DNA from 3 places in the Serratia bockelmannii genome. Region 1 is predicted to be linked to each of the others. Evidence: predicted binding sites of a transcription regulator. Region 1 holds the regulator's gene; each other region holds the start of a gene.
What was found. The regulator PurR, encoded in region 1, represses purine synthesis genes. The targets are predictions, from matches to a motif close to CANGCAAACGTTTGCNTG.
Positions count from the first base shown of each region.

Region 2: a site for PurR is predicted at 1,718-1,735, ahead of purM (phosphoribosylformylglycinamidine cyclo-ligase). Genes of this name have one in related genera too.
Region 3: a site for PurR is predicted at 3,312-3,329, ahead of tusA (sulfurtransferase TusA). Genes of this name have one in related genera too.

Region 1 covers NZ_CP196512.1:2,266,336-2,270,974, forward strand. The annotation lists gene punC (purine nucleoside transporter PunC) at 1-330, opposite strand, end outside; gene punR (DNA-binding transcriptional activator PunR) at 454-1,398, shown strand; gene purR (HTH-type transcriptional repressor PurR) at 1,395-2,420, opposite strand; gene cydH (cytochrome bd-I oxidase subunit CydH) at 2,745-2,834, shown strand; gene sodB (superoxide dismutase [Fe]) at 2,896-3,474, opposite strand; gene ACSJLU_RS10955 (C40 family peptidase) at 3,673-4,491, opposite strand.
Region 2 covers NZ_CP196512.1:3,821,575-3,826,213, reverse strand. The annotation lists gene purN (phosphoribosylglycinamide formyltransferase) at 1-595, opposite strand, end outside; gene purM (phosphoribosylformylglycinamidine cyclo-ligase) at 595-1,632, opposite strand; gene upp (uracil phosphoribosyltransferase) at 1,888-2,514, shown strand; gene uraA (uracil permease) at 2,591-3,880, shown strand; gene ACSJLU_RS18285 (GlsB/YeaQ/YmgE family stress response membrane protein) at 3,928-4,176, opposite strand; gene ACSJLU_RS18280 (hypothetical protein) at 4,210-4,639, opposite strand, start outside.
Region 3 covers NZ_CP196512.1:224,094-228,732, reverse strand. The annotation lists gene ACSJLU_RS01055 (zinc/cadmium/mercury/lead-transporting ATPase) at 581-2,899, shown strand; gene tusA (sulfurtransferase TusA) at 2,980-3,225, opposite strand; gene ACSJLU_RS01045 (7-cyano-7-deazaguanine/7-aminomethyl-7-deazaguanine transporter) at 3,445-4,104, shown strand; gene ACSJLU_RS01040 (GNAT family N-acetyltransferase) at 4,146-4,580, shown strand.

The sequences.
Region 1 (4,639 bases):
GGAACAGACGCCGACGGCCTGAATAAAGCGCAGTATCCAGAGCTGCACGGCATTTTCCACCCACAGCATGCCCAGGCAGCCGAACGCGAACAGCGTCAGGCCAATCAATAATACCGGTTTGCGGCCCAGCCGGTCGGAGAGCGGCCCCCACAGCAGCTGCGCGAAGGCGAAGCCGGCCAGAAATATGCTCAGGCTGGCGCTGACCGCGCCGGCGGATATTTGCAGTTCCTCCCGCATGGCGCCAAAGGCGGGCAGGTACATATCGGTCGCCAGATAACCCAGCATGCTCAGGCCGGCGAGATAGAACATAAAACCAAAGGAGTTTCGCATGGTATTTCTCGTTAATATTTTAGTGTCGCAGGTTTTTAGCGCCGGCCAGTGTATCCGGCTGGATCTCTGCTTGTGAAACGGTAATATTTGCAAAATGCTGTTAAAAAAATTGAAGGCAAAGCGATGTGGTCTGAATATTCTCTTGAAGTGGTTGACGCGGTGGCGCGCACCGGCAGTTTCAGCGCGGCGGCGCAGGAGCTGCACCGGGTGCCGTCGGCGGTGAGCTACACCGTGCGGCAGTTGGAACAATGGCTGGCGGTGCCGCTGTTTGAGCGGCGTCACCGTGATGTGGAGCTGACGCCGGCCGGCGCGTTATTTATCAAGGATGCGCGAGCTGTTATCAAAAAAATGCTCGACACACGCCGCCATTGTCAGCAGGTGGCTAACGGGTGGCGCGGTCAGCTGAATATCGCCGTGGACATCATCGTCAAACCGCAGCGCAGCCGCCAACTGGTGCTGGATTTCTACCGCCATTTCCCCGACGTTGAACTGATGTTGCAACCCGAGGTGTTTAACGGCGTGTGGGATGCGTTGGTGGACGGCAGGGCGGATATGGCGATTGGCGCCACCCGCGCGGTGCCGGTCGGCGGCGGCTTCGCCTTTCGCGACATGGGGGATATGAACTGGCTGTGCGTGGTCAGCCCGCAGCACCCGCTGGCACAATTGGCAGGGGCGTTGAATGACGATCGGCTTAGGCCGTACCCTGCGCTTTGTCTGGAGGACACTTCGCGCAATCTGCCCAAGCGTGTCACTTGGACGCTGGATAACCAGCGGCGGCTGGTGGTGCCGGACTGGACCTCGGCGTTCGACTGTCTGTGCGCCGGGCTGTGCGTCGGTATGATGCCGGCGCATCTGGCGCTGCCGCGGGTGCAGCGCGGTGAGTTGAAGGCGTTGCAGCTGCAGCAGCCGTTTCCCGCCAGCCCGTGCTGCCTGACCTGGCAGCAGGATAAACCGTCACCGGCGATGAGCTGGCTGCTGGCGTATCTGGGTGATGGAGAGACGTTGAATCAGGAGTGGCTGAGTGAGGTGGAGCCGGAAGCTGCGCAGGCTTCCGGCGCGGGGGATTAGCGGCGGTAGTCGATGAACGGGCCGTCGGCGACCGAGCGGCGTTCGATCAGCTTCGGATGCACTTCGATCACCTGCGACTCTTCGCGCTTGCTGATGATGCGATCTAGCAGCATGGTGAAGGCCATTTCGCCCAGGCGCTCTTTCGGCTGGTGAATGGTGGTCAGCGCCGGGGTGAAGTAGCGGGCGTTGCGCACATTGTCGTAGCCGATCACGGAAATATCCTGCGGCACGCGCAGGCCCAGCTCGTCGGCGGCGCAGATGGCCCCCATCGCCATGATATCGCCGCCGCAGAATACCGCGGTCGGCCGCTGTTTTTGCGACAGGATTTGGTGCATCGCCTTATAGCCGGACTCCGGCTCGAAGTCACCCTGGACGATCCACTCTTCGCGAATGTCGATATTCGCTTCCTGCAGCGCCTTCATAAAGCCCTGGTGACGGCCACCGCCGGTGTTGCGTGACAGTTGGCCGGGAATGGCGCCGATATCGCGGTGGCCGCGCTCGATCAGGTAACGGCCGGCCAGATAGCCGCCTTCGAACGCGTTATCGATGATGGTATCGGTGAAGTCGCCGCGCGCGGCGCCCCAGTCCATCACCACCATCGGGATGTTACGGTAGTCTTCCAGCATGCCCAGCAGCTGATCCGGATACTCGGAGCACATGACCAGCAGGCCGTCGACGCGCTTTTGCGCCAGCATCGCCAGGTAGGCGCGCTGCTTGTCGAGATTATTGTGCGAGTTGCACAGGATCAGGGTGTAGCCTTTGCTGTAGCAGCTGTTTTCCACCGCCTCGATCACTTCGGCAAAGTAGGGGGCTTCGCTCGAGGTGGCCAGCAGGCCGATCGACTTGGTGTGATTGACTTTCAGGCTGCGCGCCACGGCGCTCGGCGAGTAGTGCAGCTCTTTAATGGCGGCCCACACGGCCGCTTTGGTCTCTTCGGCGACGAAACGAGTCTTATTGATGACGTGCGAAACGGTGGTGGTGGAAACGCCCGCGCGTTTGGCCACATCTTTAATCGTTGCCATGTAAGGAATGACTCCTGAACTCACATGTTTACAGCATGTAAGTGTGATGTTAATCGTTTGCCTACGTAGATCCTTCTCCAGAGAAGCGAAAACTGAGTTTTTAGTGTGTTGAAGTCTTCAGCGCTTAATCAGGAGGGGCATGAATGCCGGTACGCAGTTGTGAACTGCGAATTTTGTCGCATATTGAACAAAAGTGGAAGAGGTAATCGAGATTATAAACCGGGAAATGATAACAAGATTTTATCGGCGAACTGTGGGAAAATGATTTGACGTACTAATTGTGCGCCTTTTATCCTTAGGAAAGCCCATTTTAAAGGAGTTGTCATGGATACCGAATTGAAGATGTCGCTGTTCACTACCGTCTGCGCGCTGGCGGTCATTATCGCTTTCAGCTTCGTTGCCGCGTTGAACTGATTTACCCCCGGTTATAAAAAAGGCGCAGCCAGGCTGCGCCTCATCACCTCAGAACCTGCGCTTACGCCAGGTTTTCCGCTGCGAAGGTCCAGTTGACCAACGCCCAGAAGTTTTCCAGGTATTTTGGACGCGCATTGCGGTAATCGATGTAATACGCATGTTCCCACACGTCAACGGTCAGCAGCGGTTTGTCTTCACCGGTCAGCGGGGTGGCCGCGTTGGAGGTGTTGACGATCGCCAGCGCGCCGTCCGGTTTTTTCACCAGCCAGGTCCAGCCGGCACCGAAGTTTTTCACTGCGGCATCGGTGAACTGCTCTTTGAACGCAGCGAAAGAGCCGAAGGATTTGACGATCGCTGCCGCCAGTTCGCCCTGCGGTTCACCGCCGCCCTGTGGTGACAGGCAGTGCCAGTAGAAGGTGTGGTTCCACACCTGCGCGGCGTTGTTGAAGACGCCGCCGTTAGAGGTCTTGATGATCTCTTCGAGCGATTTGCCCTCGAACTCGCTGCCTTTCACCAGGTTGTTCAGGTTAACCACGTAGGTGTTGTGGTGCTTGCCGTAGTGGTATTCCAGGGTCTCGGCGGAGATGTGCGGCTCGAGCGCGTTTTTCTCATACGGTAATGCAGGTAATTCAAACGACATTGCTTCCTCCTTTACAGCGCCATTCGCCTCTCGCCGGGCGAGAGTCATATGGGCCGTTTTTTATTGTGGTCATTCAATCTTAACAATTTTCATCATAAAAAACAGGAAGAAAAGCGAGAAATGCGCGTGGGGAGGTGCGATGGGCGATAGCTTGAGCAGGCGGTTGCGACCGGGGCCGCAACCGCACAGAGCAGGGAATTAACGGATAGTTTTCGGCGTTACTACGCGGCGTGCGCCGATGTAGTGGTTCTGCCAATAGTCGTTGTCGAGCTGGCTGATGCGGATCTCTTCACCGGTGCGCGGTGACTGGATGAATTTGCCGTTGCCGAGGTAGACGCCAACATGGTCCGCCACGCCGCGGTTGTTGATGCGGAAGAACACCAGATCGCCGCTTTCCAGTTCGCTTTTCTTGATCGGCGCCGCGTCGCGCAGGTGATACATCTCGTTGGCGGTGCGCGGCATTTTGATTTTCACCACGTCTTTATAGGCGTAATAGATAAGGCCGCTGCAGTCGAAGCCGGTGCGCGGCGAACTGCCGCCCCAGCGATAAGGCTTGCCCATCTGATCCATCAGCTTGGCCATCGCGGTCTGCTTGGCGTGTTGGTAGCGTTTTTTGTGCGCCGGGCTAAGTTTTAACGGCTTCTCGTCACGCACCAGTTTAGCGGTGGCCATACCGGCTTCGCGGTGGCGACCATAGCCTTTTTTATAGCCCTTCTTCGGCGGGGTGACTTTAATCTTGGCAGTTTTCTGCGCTTTGGCCTTGGGTTTTGCGCTGGCGATCTTTTTCGCGCTTTTCTCGCTTTTCGCCTTGGCGGTCTTGGTTTTTTTCGCGGGGGCCGTCACTTTGGCTTTTTTAGCGGCTTTGTCCGCTTTCTTTTTTCTGCGGTCATCGGGCCGCGCTTCATTAGCATGGCTTTTACGCTGCTCGGCGGCAACACGCGCCTGTGGCGCAGCGTGCGCCAAATTGAAGAAGAGCTGCGTAAACAGCAGCGCAAAGAGCGTAAGAATTAAACGCATGTCGACGTCACCAACCTTGGCCCCGAAGCGGATATCGAAAGAGTTACAGTATTCCCGAATTTCGCCATATAAAACAGCGAAGAACTCATAAATAATAATCCATATTGTGAGAAAACGTTAATGACATTTTTTTTGTTTCAAAATCAGC
Region 2 (4,639 bases), 1.6 Mb from region 1:
GCCAGGCGGCGCCATCGCGCATCGCCAGGCGACCGTCGACGAACCAGCTCACCACCAGCGGATAGATCGTGTGTTCTTGGGTTTGCACCCGTTCAACCACGTCATCCTCTTCGTCGTCAGCGAAAATCGGCACCTTGGCCTGTAAAATCACCGGGCCGCCGTCGAGCTGTTCGGTCACGAAGTGCACCGAGGTGCCGTGTTCGCTGTCGCCGTTGTCGATGGCCTGACGGTGGGTATGCAGACCCGGGTATTTCGGCAGCAGGGAAGGGTGGATGTTCAGCATGCGGCCGGCATAACGCTGCACGAACTGCGGGCTGAGGATGCGCATGTAGCCGGCCAGCACCACCAGATCGGGCTGGTGCTGGTCGATGGCGTCCGCCAACGCGGCGTCGAACGCCGTGCGATCGGCGTAGGCCTTGGCATCCAGCGCCTGGGCGGCGATGCCCGCCGCTTCGGCGCGTTGCAGGCCATAAGCCTGCGCCTTGTTGCTGAACACCGCCACGATTTCAGCGGCGATGCGGCCCTGCTGGCAGGCGTCAATCAGCGCCTGGAGATTGCTCCCCTGGCCGGAGACCAACACCACGATCTTTTTCATCAGTTGATGACCACTTGTTGTTCGTCGGAAGAGGCGGTCAGTTTACCGATTTTCCACGCTTTTTCACCTGCCGCGGTCAGCAGCGCGATGGCCGCTTCCACTTCGGCTTCCGGCAGGGCGATGACCATGCCTACGCCGCAGTTGAAGGTGCGGTACATTTCATGACGGCTGACGTTGCCGGCCTGCTGCAGCCAGGTGAACACTGCCGGCCACTGCCAGCTGGTTTCGTCGATCACCGCCTGCATGCCTTCCGGCAGCACGCGCGGAATGTTTTCCCAGAAGCCGCCGCCGGTGAGGTGAGCGATGGCGTGTACGTCCGCCTTCTCGATCAGCTCCAGCACGGACTTCACGTAAATTTTGGTCGGCGCCAGCAGGTGGTCGGCCAGCGGCTTGCCTTCCAACTGAGTGGCGGTCGGATCGGTGTTGCTCACTTCCAGGATTTTGCGCACCAGCGAGTAGCCGTTGGAGTGTGGGCCGGAAGCGCCCAGGGCGATCAGCGCGTCGCCGGACTGCACTTTGCTGCCGTCGATGATCTCGGATTTTTCGACCACGCCGACGCAGAAACCGGCCACGTCGTAGTCTTCGCCGTGGTACATGCCCGGCATTTCAGCGGTTTCGCCGCCCACCAGCGCACAGCCAGACTGTTTGCAGCCCTCGGCGATGCCGGTGATCACGCTGGCCGCGGTGTCCACGTCCAGCTTGCCGGTCGCGTAGTAGTCGAGGAAGAACAGTGGCTCGGCGCCCTGAACCACCAGATCGTTGACGCACATCGCCACCAGATCGATGCCGATGGTGTCGTGGCGTTTCAGATCCATCGCCAGACGCAGCTTGGTGCCCACGCCGTCGGTACCGGAAACCAGCACCGGCTCGCGGTATTTCTGCGGCAACGCACACAGGGCGCCAAACCCGCCCAGACCGCCCATCACTTCCGGGCGACGGGTCTGTTTAACTACACCTTTGATGCGATCTACCAATGCGTTGCCTGCATCGATATCGACACCTGCGTCTTTATAGCTGAGAGAGGTTTTGTCGGTCACTGCGCGATTCCCCACGACGATTTGCGGTTTGAAAACTGTGCTTCCGATGTTGATTCCGGAATAAGGCGCGGCAATTCTAACAGCGCAGGCAAACGTTTGCGAGCGGCTTGTGAACCGGCTCCGCTTTTTCGTCATCTATACTGATATTCAAACTTTTGTTGATCCCGATCGGGCTATTGTGGGTGGCGCGGCGAAAAAAAGGAGGTATAATCCCGCGATTTTTTTGGCCGCAACCACCTTAATAGGAGAAAAATGATGAAGATCGTTGAGGTGAAACACCCGCTGGTAAAACACAAGCTTGGCCTGATGCGTGAAAATGACATCAGCACCAAACGCTTCCGTGAGCTGGCCTCAGAAGTGGGTAGTTTACTGACCTATGAAGCGACCGCCGATCTGGAGACGGAAAAAGTCACCATCGAAGGCTGGTGCGGGCCAGTTGAAGTGGATCAGATCAAAGGGAAAAAGATTACCGTAGTGCCAATCCTGCGCGCAGGTCTGGGCATGATGGAAGGGGTGCTGGAGCACGTGCCGAGCGCACGCATCAGCGTGGTGGGCGTATACCGCGACGAAGAAACCCTGGAGCCGGTACCGTACTTCCAGAAGCTGGTTTCCAACATCGAAGAGCGCATGGCGTTGGTCGTCGACCCGATGCTGGCCACCGGCGGTTCGATGATCGCCACTATCGATCTGCTGAAGAAAGCCGGCTGCCACAGCATCAAGGTGCTGGTCCTGGTCGCAGCGCCGGAAGGCATCGCCGCGCTGGAGAAAGCGCATCCGGACGTTGAGCTGTACACCGCCTCCATCGATCAGTGTCTGAACGACAAGGGCTACATCGTGCCTGGCCTGGGCGATGCGGGCGACAAGATATTTGGTACTAAGTAAACATTTGAGCCGACTTAACGAGTCGGCTTTTTTTTGACTAAAACCTATAAAACCAATAAACCGAGGAAAAGCACACATGACCCGTCGCGCCATCGGCGTCAGCGAGCGCCCGCCGCTGCTCCAGACCATTCCGCTCAGCTTCCAGCACCTGTTCGCCATGTTCGGCGCCACCGTGCTGGTGCCTATCCTGTTCAAGATCAACCCGGCGACCGTGCTGTTGTTCAACGGCATCGGCACGCTGCTGTATCTGTTCATCTGTAAAGGCAAGATCCCGGCCTACCTCGGCTCCAGCTTCGCGTTTATCTCGCCGGTGCTGCTGCTGTTGCCGCTCGGTTACGAAGTGGCGTTGGGCGGTTTCATCATGTGCGGCGTGCTGTTCTGCCTGGTGGCGCTGATCGTGAAAAAGGCCGGCACCGGCTGGCTGGACGTGATGTTCCCGCCGGCGGCGATGGGGGCGATCGTCGCCGTCATCGGGCTGGAGCTGGCGGGCGTAGCGGCCAACATGGCGGGGCTGCTGCCGGCGGAAGGCACCAGCGCCGACTCGACCACCATCACCATTTCGCTGGTGACGCTGGCGGTCACGGTGCTCGGTTCAGTGCTGTTCCGCGGCTTCCTGGCGATTATCCCGATCCTGATCGGCGTGCTGGTGGGCTATGCGCTGTCGTTCTTCATGGGCGTGGTGGATTTGACCCCGATCCGCGAGGCGCACTGGTTCGCGCTGCCGACCTTCTACACCCCGCGCTTTGAGTGGTTCGCCATCTTCACCATTCTGCCGGCGGCGCTGGTGGTGATCGCCGAGCACGTCGGCCACCTGGTGGTGACCGCCAACATCGTGAAAAAAGACCTGATCCGCGATCCGGGCCTGCACCGCTCGATGTTCGCAAACGGCATCTCGACGGTGTTCTCCGGCTTCTTCGGCTCCACGCCGAACACCACCTATGGCGAGAACATCGGCGTGATGGCCATCACCAAGGTCTACAGCACCTGGGTGATCGGCGGCGCGGCGGTGCTGGCGATCCTGTTGTCCTGCATCGGTAAGCTGGCGGCGGCGATCCAGGCGGTGCCGGTGCCGGTGATGGGCGGCGTTTCCCTGCTGCTGTACGGTGTGATCGGCGCTTCGGGCATTCGCGTGCTGATCGAGTCCAAAGTGGATTACAACAAAGCGCAAAACCTGATTTTAACCTCGGTGATCCTGATCATCGGCGTGAGCGGCGCCAAGGTGCACATCGGCGCGGCGGAGCTGAAAGGCATGGCGCTGGCGACCATCGTGGGGATCGGCCTGAGCCTGCTGTTCAAGGTCATCAGCCTGTTCCGCAAGGAAGAAGAGGTGCTTGACGCGCCGGACGAATCGGCGGAGCAGAAGTAACGAAAAGGGCAGCCCAGGGGCTGCCCTTTTGACTTATGGCATTCGCCTTAGCTGCGAATTTTGCGGTACACGAACAGCACCACGATGGCGCCGATAACCGCCACCACGAAGCTGCCGAAGTTGAAGCCGTCAACCTTGCCGTAGCCGAAGAAGGTGCTGATATAGCCGCCGACCACGGCGCCGATGATCCCCAGCACGACGGTCAGAATAAAGCCGCCGCCGTCTTTGCCGGGCATGATCCACTTAGCCAAAATACCGGCGATCAGGCCGAAGATAATCCAGGAAATAATCCCCATTTACTGCTCCTTTCTTTGGTGGCTGAGAATAGCTTACTGCTGGGTGGCCGGCTGAGTATTGCCGTTCACCGCCGCATCGGTCTCTTGTTTCAACTCTTGCGCTTTGTTTTCGGCGCTGTTCTTGATGGCTTCGGTCTTCGCCTTGGCCTGCTCGGTCAGATCGTTGGCGCCGTTGATGGCGTCGTTTTTGATGGCCTTGGCCTGATCCACCAACTGCTGGCTCTGTTTACCTGCGTCGTCTTTGATCGCGGCGGCTTTGGCCTTGGCGTCGTTGGTGATGGCGTCCGCCTGCTTGGCGGCGTCTTCTTTAATCGCCGAAGCTTTGTCTTTCAGCTGATCCGCCTGAGTGGCGGCCTCTTTTTTGATTTCATCCGCCGTCGCTTTCGCTTTGTCCGTCAGATCGTCCGCTTTTTTCTGGGCGGCGTCTTTCATCTGCTCGGCGCTGTCTTTGGCTTTATCCAGG
Region 3 (4,639 bases), 2.0 Mb from region 1:
TATGCGCCGTTACCGGCAGTGTGTTAGGTAGAATTAATGCATATATATCAGCAAATAAGATCACCATTAAAAATGGTAATCGATTCCAATTATAGGCAGGACCGTAAAACTGCACATAAAATAATCAACCATTTATTATCGCAACGAAAGTTTGTTATGCTGCTTTTTAGGCTTCTTTACAAAGCAAACGAAACTTGATGAGGATAAGTTGGCACCAAACTTCAATAGCAACGCGGCCTGCAGACTCAAGCGAATCATGCTGGCTTTACTTAGGGGGAAAGGTAAATTTTGCTAAAGCGTTATAGATTAATAACTCTTTATTATTAGGTCGGGCGATTTTTTAGTTTCTATAGGAATATTATTTTCTTATTTAAACTAACGGCAGCGAGCCTTTTCGCCCAAATAGGGGATAAGAAAAGCCGATATATTTAAATTCGCATTATTCATTATTGAATGAATCCCCCTTTTCTACGCCCGAACGCCGTTAGCAATAATTCTCATCCGGCGCTTGACTCTGGAGTGGACTCCAGGGTGTAGAGTCAGCTGAGCAAACCCGTTTAACAGCCCGAAGGGGGACGTTATGCACAATCAGCAAAACCATAATCATCAGGAACATCACCACGCCGAAGGCGGGTGCGGCTGCAACCACAGCCACAGCAAAACGCAGCATGGCTGCAGCAGTGAGCCGAAAAGCGCAGCCGTACAGGCCGAACACGCCCACCATCATCACGATCATGGCGATAGCGGCTGCTGCGCCAGCGCGCCCGACGATCCGGACGAGGAAAGCGACAGGCTGGCCGCCGCTCCCCCTTCCGGCAGCCAACGTTTCAGCTGGAAAGTCACCGGTATGGACTGCCCCAGCTGCGCCAAGAAAATCGAAAATGCCGTCACCGCGCTCCCCGGCGTTGACAGCGCACGCGTATTGTTCGCCACTGAAAAACTGGTGGTCGACGCACAGTCCGATCTCAGCCTGCGGATCCAGGACGCGGTCGCCCAGGCCGGTTTTACCCTGCTCGGCACTCAGACCGCCAAAGATGCCGCGCCAAAAGCCTCGCGCTTCGGCGAATTTGCGCCGCTGCTGTTGTTAACTACCCTGATGGTGGTCAGCTGGGTGCTGGATCGGATTAACCCGGAGCTGGGTCGCATCGCCTTTATCGCCACCACGCTGGTCGGGTTGGCGCCGGTCGCCGCCAAGGCGCTGCGTCTGATTCGCTCCGGCACGCCGTTCGCCATCGAAACGCTGATGAGCGTGGCGGCCATCGGCGCGCTGTTTATTGGCGCCACCGCCGAGGCGGCGATGGTGCTGCTGCTGTTTATGGTCGGCGAGCTGCTGGAATCCTACGCCGCCAACCGTGCGCGGCGCGGGGTGAAGGCGCTGATGGAGCTGGTGCCGGAAGATGCGCTGCTGCTGCAAGGCACGGAACGCAAACGCGTGCCGGTCGCCAGCCTGCGCCCTGGCGATGTGATTGAAATCGCGCCCGGCGGGCGCCTGCCGGCCGACGCCGAGCTGCTCAATCCGTTCGCCAGCTTTGACGAAAGCGCCCTGACCGGCGAATCGGTGCCGGTCGAGCGTCAACAAGGGGAAAAAGTGGCCGCCGGCAGCCTGTCCGTCGATCAGGCGGCACAGATGAAGGTGATTTCCGAGCCCGGCAAAAATGCCATCGACCGCATTTTGCAGCTTATTGAAGAGGCCGAAGAACGCCGCGCGCCGATCGAACGCTTCCTCGATCGCTTCAGCCGCTATTACACCCCAGCCATCATGCTGCTGGCCGTCGCGGTGATCCTGGTACCGCCACTGCTGTTCTCGCAGCCGTGGGAGACCTGGATCTATCGCGGCCTGACGCTGCTGCTGATCGGCTGTCCATGCGCGCTGGTGATCTCGACGCCGGCGGCCATCACATCCGGGCTGGCGGCCGCCACGCGGCGCGGCGCGCTGATTAAAGGCGGCGCGGCGCTGGAGCAACTGGGCCAGATTCAAACCATCGCCTTCGATAAAACCGGCACCCTGACCGAAGGCAAGCCGACGGTCACCGACGTGCTGCCCATCGGCGCGCTGACCGAACAACGGCTGTTGCAGCTTGCCGCCGCGGTAGAGGCCGGTTCACATCACCCGCTGGCGCAAGCGATCATCAACCGCGCCGCCGCAAGCGGGGCTGAGCTGCCGCTGGCGCAGGCGCGCCGCGCGCTGGCCGGCGTCGGTGTGGAAGGGATCGTGGACGGCAAGACCGTGCTGATCAGTGCGCCGGGCAAGCTGGCGCCGGGCCTGCTCGCCACACAATGGCAGAGCCAGGTAGACAAGCTGGAAAACGCCGGTAAAACGGCGGTGGTGGTGCTGGAAGACGGCGCGCCCATCGGCTTGCTGGCGCTGCGTGATACGCTACGCAGCGACGCCAAACAGGCGATAGCCGAACTGAACGCGCTGGGTATTCGCGGCGTGATGCTGACCGGGGATAACCCGCGCGCCGCCGCAGCGATCGCCGGCGAGCTGGGCCTCGACTATCGTGCCGGTCTGTTGCCGGAAGATAAGGTCAGCGCGGTCACCGAACTGAGCGAACTGCGCCCGACGGCGATGATCGGCGACGGCATCAACGACGCCCCGGCGATGAAAGCCTCCAACATCGGCATCGCCATGGGCAGCGGCACCGACGTGGCGCTGGAGACCGCCGACGCCGCCCTGACCCACAACCGACTGGTGGGCGTCGCGGAAATGATCCGCATCTCGCGCGCCACCCACGCCAATATCCGGCAAAACATCACCATCGCGCTGGGGTTGAAAGGGGTCTTCCTGATCACCAGCCTGCTGGGGTTAACCGGGCTGTGGCTGGCGGTGCTGGCCGACTCCGGCGCCACCGCGCTGGTCACCGCCAACGCGCTGCGGCTGTTGAGAAAGCGCAGCTAAGCTCTGAAACAAACACGGGCGCGGCATACCGCGCCCGTTGTCATTTGGGGGAAGGAACTTTTAACTCGGCCGCGCCGCCGTTATACGCCTTTACGCAGCAGATAACGGTATGGCGCCTGCTCGGTCTCCTGCGCCACCAGCGTATGCTCCATAAAGCGGCAGAACCCCGGGATATCGCGGGTGGTAGCCGGATCGTCGGCAATAATCAGCAGCGTTTCGCCGTTGTCCATATGGCGCACGGTTTTACGCACCATCATCACCGGTTCTGGGCAACGCAGCCCCAGCGCGTCGAGCGTCTGGTCTGCCTGGGCAAATAAGTCAGTCATGCAATTTTTCTCGTTCAAAACGATCGGCGAACGCTCGCCGCATCTCATTAGCGCCTAGTTTACGCCGGTAGTTTTTCTGCGCAAGATGCGTTAACGTTTGCGTTAAATTTAACCATTGCATTGGTTGCGCAAACGCGTATCATGCCGCCGCGCAGCGTTTTTTGCTGTTTTGACAAGACACACTGGGTTCCCTCACCCCACTGCTAAAAAGGCTACAACATGTATTCGTTTACCGCACAGCAGCGCTTCACGGCGTTGGTCTGGCTTTCGCTGTTTCATATCGCCATCATTACCTCCAGCAACTACCTGGTGCAGCTGCCGATCACCGTTTTCGGCTTCCATACCACCTGGGGCGCCTTTACCTTCCCGTTTATCTTCCTGGCGACCGATCTGACCGTGCGCATCTTCGGCGCGCCGCTGGCGCGACGTATTATCCTGGCGGTGATGGTGCCGGCGCTGTTCATCTCTTATGTGATCTCCACCGTCACCTATCAGGGAGAATGGCAGGGCTTCGCGGCGCTGAGCAGTTTTAACCTGTTCGTGGCGCGCATCGCCGTGGCCAGCTTTATGGCCTATGTGCTCGGCCAGATCCTCGACGTACACGTGTTTAACCGTCTGCGCCAACGCAGCGCCTGGTGGGTGGCGCCGGCGGCGGCGATGTTCCTCGGCAACATCAGCGATACGCTGGCGTTCTTCTTCATCGCCTTCTACAAGAGCAGCGATCCGTTCATGGCCAACAACTGGGTGGAGATTGCGCTGGTGGATTACAGCTTCAAGGTGATGATCTGCCTGCTGTTCTTCTTGCCGATGTACGGCGTGTTGCTGAACATGCTGCTCAAACGCATCGCGGCGCGCAGCGGCAGCCTGCAGCCGAGCTGAGCCATGCTATTCTGGGCGGCCCTATTCTTTGGAGGCCGCTCATGATCCCCATCGTCCGCACCGCCACGCTCGAAGAAATCCACCGCCTTTACCAACGCATCCCCGAATTCGGCGGCCTGCATAGCCTGGCCGATCTGCAGCGGCGTATCGGCACCGCCCCCGCCAGCCTGTTGATCGCCGAGATAGACGGGCAGCCGGCCGGTTTCAAACTCGGTTATCAACGGCAGGAAACGGTGTTTTACAGCTGGCTGGGTGGCGTGCTGCCGGCATTCCGTCGCCACGGCGTGGCGCAGGCCTTGTTGGCCGAACAGGAACGCTGGGCTCGGGCGCAGGGCTATCGCCAACTGACGGTCAAAACCCGTAACCGGTTCCGCGCCATGCTGACGATGCTGCTCACCCACCACTATCAGATTGTTCAACTGGAAAAGAAAGGCGAAGTGGCTGATTATCGGCTATTACTGGAAAAAAACTTGTGACAACATCTGCCTTGCATTTCAACCTGGAATAGGTTGCGATACGACAGTAAATCCCTACC